2 regions of the Streptomyces sp. NPDC055103 genome follow, and region 2 is predicted to be linked to the other one. Evidence: predicted binding sites of a transcription regulator. Region 2 holds the regulator's gene; the other holds the start of a gene.
What was found. Region 2 encodes HspR, which represses chaperone genes until heat shock. Its sites were predicted from a motif close to TTGAGNNNNNNNNNCTCAA; they were not measured.
Positions count from the first base shown of each region.

Region 1 (3,405 bases), on a different contig from region 2:
TGCTGCCCGGTCCTGGGCGGTTTCGTGCCGGAGCGGCTGGTCCAGCTGCCGTCGTAGTGGACGACGAGCTGGTTGCGGACCCCGGCGAGGCCGCCGTTGACGACGACCTCGACGAGGACCTCGCCGGGCCGGGGCTCCTCGTGGGGCGCGGTCGCACCCGTGCTCGGGTCGGCGGTACGGGGCGGCTCAGGTGTACGGGTCGGCTCGGCGGTACGGGGCGGCTCAGAGGTACGGGTCGCCTCGGCCGTACCACTCGGCGCCGGTGTCTCCACGGTCTCCGGGGGCGCGCTCGTGCCCGACGCCGGTCCGCCCGACGCCGGTCCGCCCGACGCCGGCCCGCCCGGCGCGGGCGGCGCCCCGGAGCCGCAGGCGCTCGCGCCGCCGGCCAGGACCGCCGCCAGCAGCAGAGCCCCGCACCACTTCGCCCGTACGCCTCGGCCTCGCACCATGGATCGAGCATGCCCCGTACGGGGTGCTCCGCGCAGCCGGACGGTCAGGTTCCCGACCGGACGATTCCGGTGAGGGGCCCGCGGTAGCGCCAGTCGAGGGAGTCGTACAGCGCGAGGCCGTCCGTGGTCGCGGCGAGGACACCGGTCTCGGCGCCGGCCTGGGCGGCGGCGGCCTCCAGGGTGCGCATCACGTTCGCGCCGAGGCCGCGCCGCCGGTGTGCGGCGTCCGTCTCGATCTGGTCGGCGACGGCGGTGGAGCCGGTCGGGGCGATCTGGCCGCGCGCGGCGAGGGTGCCGTCCGGGGCGAGGACACGGACCCGGATGACCCCGTCCCGGACCTCGACGGTCCGGGCGTACCCCTCGGGCGGCGCGGGGCGGGCGCCCGGGTCCAGCGGCTTGACCATCATGAAGCCCGGGTCGTCGGGGACGGTCCAGTCCTCGGTGATCCACGGCGCCACCTCCTCGGGCGTCGCCATCACCTTGAGCCAGCTGAACGGCTCGGTGAGCCGCGCGCAGAGCGCGCCGACGGAGGCCGCGTCGGGGGCGGGCAGCACATGGCGGACGACGTGCCGCGGCAGGCCCACCTCGATCCGGTAGCCCCAGGGCTCGACGACGGCGGGCGGGGTCTCCCGGGAGACGGTCCAGCCGGCCACCCAAGCCGACGTAATGGCTGCGATATCCATGCGGTCATTACATCGGCAGGTAGTGCGGGCGCGGAAGGGTGATCGCTCAGAGCGAACTACCGCCGGGGAACATTCCTGGGCTCACGTGCATTGAGTCCGTACAGCTCAACTTGACTGCCGAAGGGGAGATCATGGCTTCTGCGACCACGGCGTCCGCGCCGCTCACTCTGCCTGTGCTGCCGCTCGACGACGAGGTCGTGCTGCCCGGAATGGTGGTACCGCTGGACCTGTCCGACAACGACGTACGAGCCGCCGTCGAGGCCGCCCAGGCGGCCGCCCGGCCGGGCGGCGGCAAGCCTCGGGTGCTGCTCGTCCCCCGTGTCGAGGGGACCTACGCCGGGACCGGCGTCCTCGGCGTCGTCGAGCAGGTGGGACGCCTGTCCGACGGCGACCCCGGCGCCCTGATCCGCGGCCTCGGCCGCGTCCGCATCGGCGCCGGTACGACCGGCCCCGGCGGCGCCCTCTGGGTCGAGGGCACCACGGTCGAGGAGACCCTGCCCGAGCCGCTGCCCGGCTCCGTGACCGAGCTGGTCAGGGAGTACAAGGCGCTGGCCACCAGCTGGCTCAAGAAGCGCGGCGCGTGGCAGGTCGTCGACCGCGTCCAGCAGATCGACGGCGTCGGCGCCCTCGCCGACAACTCCGGCTACTCGCCCTTCCTCACCGTCGAGCAGAAGGTCGAGCTCCTGGAGACCGCCGACCCGGTCGCCCGTCTCAAGCTCGCCACCGCCCAGCTCCGCGAGCACCTCGCCGAGCAGGACGTCGCCGAGACCATCGCCAAGGACGTCCAGGAGGGCGTCGACAAGCAGCAGCGCGAGTTCCTCCTCCGCCGCCAGCTCGAAGCCGTCCGCAAGGAGCTCCGCGAGCTCGGCGACGGAGCCGACTCGCCGGCCGACGAGTCCGACGACTACCGCGCCCGCGTCGAGGCCGCCGACCTGCCCGAGAAGGTCCGCGAGGCGGCCCTCAAGGAGGTCGACAAGCTGGAGCGGTCCAGTGACCAGTCCCCCGAGGGCTCCTGGATCCGCACCTGGCTCGACACCGTCCTCGAACTGCCCTGGAGCGAGCGCACCGAGGACCAGTACGACATCACCGGCGCCCAGGCGGTCCTCGACGCCGAGCACGCGGGCCTGGAGGACGTGAAGGAGCGCATCACCGAGTACCTCGCCGTGCGCAAGCGGCGAGCCGAGCGCGGCCTCGGTGTCGTCGGCGGCCGCCGCGGCGGAGCCGTCCTCGCCCTCGTCGGCCCGCCCGGCGTCGGCAAGACCTCGCTCGGCGAGTCCGTCGCCCACGCCATGGGCCGGAAGTTCGTCCGCGTCGCCCTCGGCGGCGTGCGCGACGAGGCCGAGATCCGCGGCCACCGGCGGACCTACGTCGGCGCCCTGCCCGGCCGGATCGTCCGCGCGATCAAGGAGGCCGGGTCCATGAACCCGGTGGTCCTCCTCGACGAGATCGACAAGGTCGGCTCCGACTTCCGGGGCGACCCGGCGGCAGCCCTCCTCGAAGTGCTCGACCCCGCGCAGAACCACACCTTCCGCGATCACTACCTGGAGGTCGAACTCGACCTCTCCGACGTCGTCTTCCTCGCCACCGCCAACGTCCTGGAAGCCATCCCGGAGGCCCTGCTCGACCGCATGGAGCTGGTCAGGCTCGACGGGTACACCGAGGACGAGAAGGTCGTCATCGCCCGTGACCACCTGCTCCCGCGCCAGCTGGAGCGGGCCGGCCTGGAGCCGGGCGAGGTCGTCCTGGAGGACGCCTCCCTGCGCAAGCTCGCCGGGGAGTACACCCGGGAGGCCGGCGTCCGCACCCTGGAGCGGGCGATCGCGCGGCTGCTCCGGAAGGTCACGGCCCAGCACGAACTGGGCGACCGCGAGCTGCCGTTCACCGTCACCCCGGAGGACCTGCGGGACCTGATCGGCCGGCCGCACCACGTGCCGGAGTCGGCGCAGGACCCGGCGGAGCGCCGCACGGCGGTGCCGGGCGTCGCCACCGGACTCGCGGTGACCGGCGCGGGCGGTGACGTCCTCTTCGTGGAGGCGTCCCTCGCCGACCCGGAGACCGGCGCCGCCGGGCTGACCCTCACCGGTCAGCTGGGCGACGTGATGAAGGAGTCCGCGCAGATCGCGCTCTCCTTCCTCCGCTCGCACGGCGCGGAGCTGGAGCTGCCCGTCACCGGCCTCAAGGACCGGGGCGTGCACATCCACTTCCCGGCGGGCGCGGTCCCCAAGGACGGGCCGAGCGCCGGCGTCACGATGACGACCGCACTCGCCTCGCTC
Region 1 covers NZ_JBSGTX010000010.1:63,066-66,470, reverse strand. The annotation lists gene ACWFR1_RS09305 (hypothetical protein) at 1-449, opposite strand, end outside; gene ACWFR1_RS09300 (GNAT family N-acetyltransferase) at 494-1,132, opposite strand; gene lon (endopeptidase La) at 1,264-3,405, shown strand, end outside.
Region 1: the regulator HspR is predicted to act here: its motif matches at 1,223-1,241, upstream of lon (endopeptidase La).

Region 2 (3,405 bases):
AGGGTCGCGGTGGCCGAGCCCCAGCCGGGCGCCACGCCCGGCACCAAGGAAGAGAAGGCCGACGAGGAGAGCGGTGCCCCCGAAGAGGGGTGACGCAACGATCGTCCGGAAGGAGGGACGTCGATGAGCACGAAGGACTTCGTCGAGAAGGACTACTACAAGGTTCTCGGCGTCCCCAAGGACGCCACCGAGGCCGAGATCAAGAAGGCGTACCGGAAGCTCGCCCGCGAGAACCATCCGGACGCCAACAAGGGTGACGCGAGCGCCGAGTCGCGCTTCAAGGAGATCTCCGAGGCCAACGACATCCTCGGTGACCCCAAGAAGCGCAAGGAGTACGACGAGGCCCGCGCCCTCTTCGGCAACGGCGGCTTCCGGTCTCCCGGCGGCCCCGGCGGCGGCTCGTTCAACTTCGACCTGGGCGACCTCTTCGGAGGCGCCCAGGGCGGCCCCGGCGGAGCCGGTGGCTTCGGTGGCGGCGGCGGCATCGGGGACGTCTTCGGCGGCCTGTTCAACCGCGGGGCCGGCCCGGGTGCGCGCACCCAGCCGCGCCGCGGCCAGGACATCGAGTCCGAGGTGACGCTCAGCTTCATCGAGGCCGTCGAGGGCGCGACCGTACCGCTGCGGATGTCCAGCCAGCAGCCGTGCACGGCCTGTTCGGGCACCGGCGACAAGAACGGCACGCCCCGGGTGTGCCCGACCTGTGTCGGCACCGGACAGGTCTCGCGCGGCAGCGGCGGCGGCTTCTCGCTCACCGACCCGTGCGTCGACTGCAAGGGCCGCGGCCTCATCGCCGAGAACCCCTGCGAGGTCTGCAAGGGCAGCGGGCGGGCCAAGTCCTCCCGCACCATGCAGGTCCGCATCCCGGCGGGCGTCACCGACGGGCAGCGGATCCGGCTGCGCGGCAAGGGCGCCCCGGGCGAGCGCGGCGGCCAGCACGGCGACCTGTACGTCGTCGTGCACGTCGACGAGCACGCGGTCTTCGGCCGCAAGGACGACAACCTCACCGTCACGGTGCCGGTCTCCTTCACGGAGGCGGCGCTCGGCGGCGAGATCAAGGTCCCGACGCTCGGCGGCCCCGCGGTGACGCTCAAGCTGCCCGCGGGCACGCCGAACGGCCGGACCATGCGCGCCCGCGGCAAGGGCGCGGTCCGCAAGGACGGCACCCGCGGCGACCTGCTCGTCACGGTGGAGGTCGCGGTGCCGAAGGAGCTGGACGACAAGGCACGTGAGGCCCTGGAGACCTTCCGCGAGGCGACCGCCTCCGAGGACCCCCGGGCGGAGCTGTTCCAGGCCGCGAAGGGAGCGTGACCCCGTGGACGGGCGCCGACGCAATCCGTACGAACTGACCGACGAGTCGCCGGTGTACGTCATCTCGGTGGCGGCCCAGCTGTCCGGTCTGCACCCGCAGACCCTGCGGCAGTACGACCGTCTCGGTCTGGTCTCCCCGGACCGTACGGCGGGCCGCGGGCGGCGCTACTCGGCCCGTGACATCGAGCTGCTCCGTCAGGTGCAGCAGCTGTCGCAGGACGAGGGCATCAACCTCGCCGGCATCAAGCGCATCATCGAGCTGGAGAACCAGGTCGCGGCGCTGCAGAGCCGGATCGCCGAGCTGTCGGCCGCGGTCGACGGCGCGGCGGCGGCTATGCGGCAGCGCGAGGCCCAGGTGCACGCCTCGTACCGCCGCGACCTGGTGCCGTACCAGGACGTGCAGCAGGCGAGCGCGCTGGTGGTCTGGCGTCCGAAGCGCGGCGAATAGCTCCGCACGGCACGTACGTATACGGATGAGGACCATTCCACGACGGTGGAGGGGGCCTCATCCGTACGCGCGCCAGGGCGTCAGGACGTCAGAGCGTCATGGCGTCAGGGGATCAGCTCGCCCACGATGTCGCCGACGGTCTCCCACCACGGGGCCGCCCCGGTGCCGAAGGCGGCGGCGAGGGCGGTGCCGAGGGCGTGGTCGCGGGGGGTGGGCTCGGCCGCCGGGTCCCAGTCGGCGTCCACCCGGCCGTCCCCGAGGGACTCCAGGGTGCCGAGCCGCCGCCCGTTCCGGGTGAGCCGGCTCTCCACGTACGAGCAGGGCACGAGCCGGTAGCGGACGCCGTCGACCCGGGCGTCGACGCGGTACGAGGAGCGCAGCAGCCGCCCCCGCGCGGGCTTGATGCGGGCGGGCTCCCCGTCCACGGTCAGCGCGAGCAGGGCGGGCTTGCGGGTCCCGATGGGGGTGTGGGTGTCGGGGCGGGTCCCCGGGGCCCGTACGAGCTCCACGGTCGGCAGCCCGTGGCCGGAGACCCGGAGCGTCCCCGCGGGTCCGTCGAGGCCGATCTGTACGTACACGCTGGTCAGTTGTCCCGTTCGAGAATGCCGGACTGGGCGATGAGATAGCCGAGCTGCGCCCGGCTGCCGCTGCCGAGGGCGGCGGCGAGCTTGGCGATGTGGGCGCGGCAGGTGCGGACGTTCATGCCGAGGCGCCGGGCGATGGCCTCGTCGACGTGCCCTTCGACGAGGAGCTTGGCGATGGACCGCTGGACACCGCCGATGCCGTCCACGGACGGGCTGTAGGGGATCTCCTCCTCCCACGGCACGCCGTGCAGCCAGAACTGGTCGAAGACGCCGACGAGGTACTGGACGAGGCCCTCGTGGCGGAGTTCGAGGGCGACCTGGCGGTCGCTGCGGGCCGGGACGAAGGCGACCTTGCGGTCGACGATGATCAGCCGGTCGATGATCTCTTCGAGGGTGCGGAGTTCGAGCCCGTAGGGGGCGACCCGCTCCACGTACGCCAGGGTGGCGGGATGGTGCCGGGCGGTGTGCTGGTAGAGCGTGCGCATCCGGACACCGCGGTCGAGGAGCGGTGCCATGCGGCGCAGGGCCGCTTCCAGCGTCTCGGGGCGCCGGCCGCTGCCGGGCTGGATGGTGAGGAGCTCGACCGTGCACTCGTTGATGACGCGGTCGAGTGTCGCGTTGATGACGCTGAGGCCTTCGAGGACCGTGATGGCCTGGGTCGCCGACGGGTCCTGCGCGTGGATGGCGAGGAACGGCTCGAACGCGTCGGCCAGCGCGATGGCGTGCTGGCGGCGCGACTGTATCTCCTGCTCTATCGGGTGGATGAGCTGGTTGAGGGCTATGGAGGGCGGCACCGCGCGCAGCCACTGGCTGTCGTCCGGGTCCGGGTGAAGAAGGGACAGTTCCGTCAGGCACGGGGCGGCCTCGGCCTCGGAACGGGCGATTCGACCCAGGCGGAGGGCGTTCGCGTACAGCTCTTTACCCACGTCGCATAGTTCACCGTGACTGTGCTTATGGGGCGATTCATCACCTTCGAGCATCATTTGCACCCCCCTCAGGGTCATGAATTACAGGAACATGATGCCCGGGTTGGCTGGTGGAAAGGGGTGCCCGTGAGCCATCGTC
Region 2 covers NZ_JBSGTX010000072.1:31,348-34,752, forward strand. The annotation lists gene grpE (nucleotide exchange factor GrpE) at 1-93, shown strand, start outside; gene dnaJ (molecular chaperone DnaJ) at 124-1,308, shown strand; gene ACWFR1_RS33035 (heat shock protein transcriptional repressor HspR) at 1,313-1,756, shown strand; gene ACWFR1_RS33040 (hypothetical protein) at 1,861-2,334, opposite strand; gene ACWFR1_RS33045 (helix-turn-helix transcriptional regulator) at 2,340-3,344, opposite strand.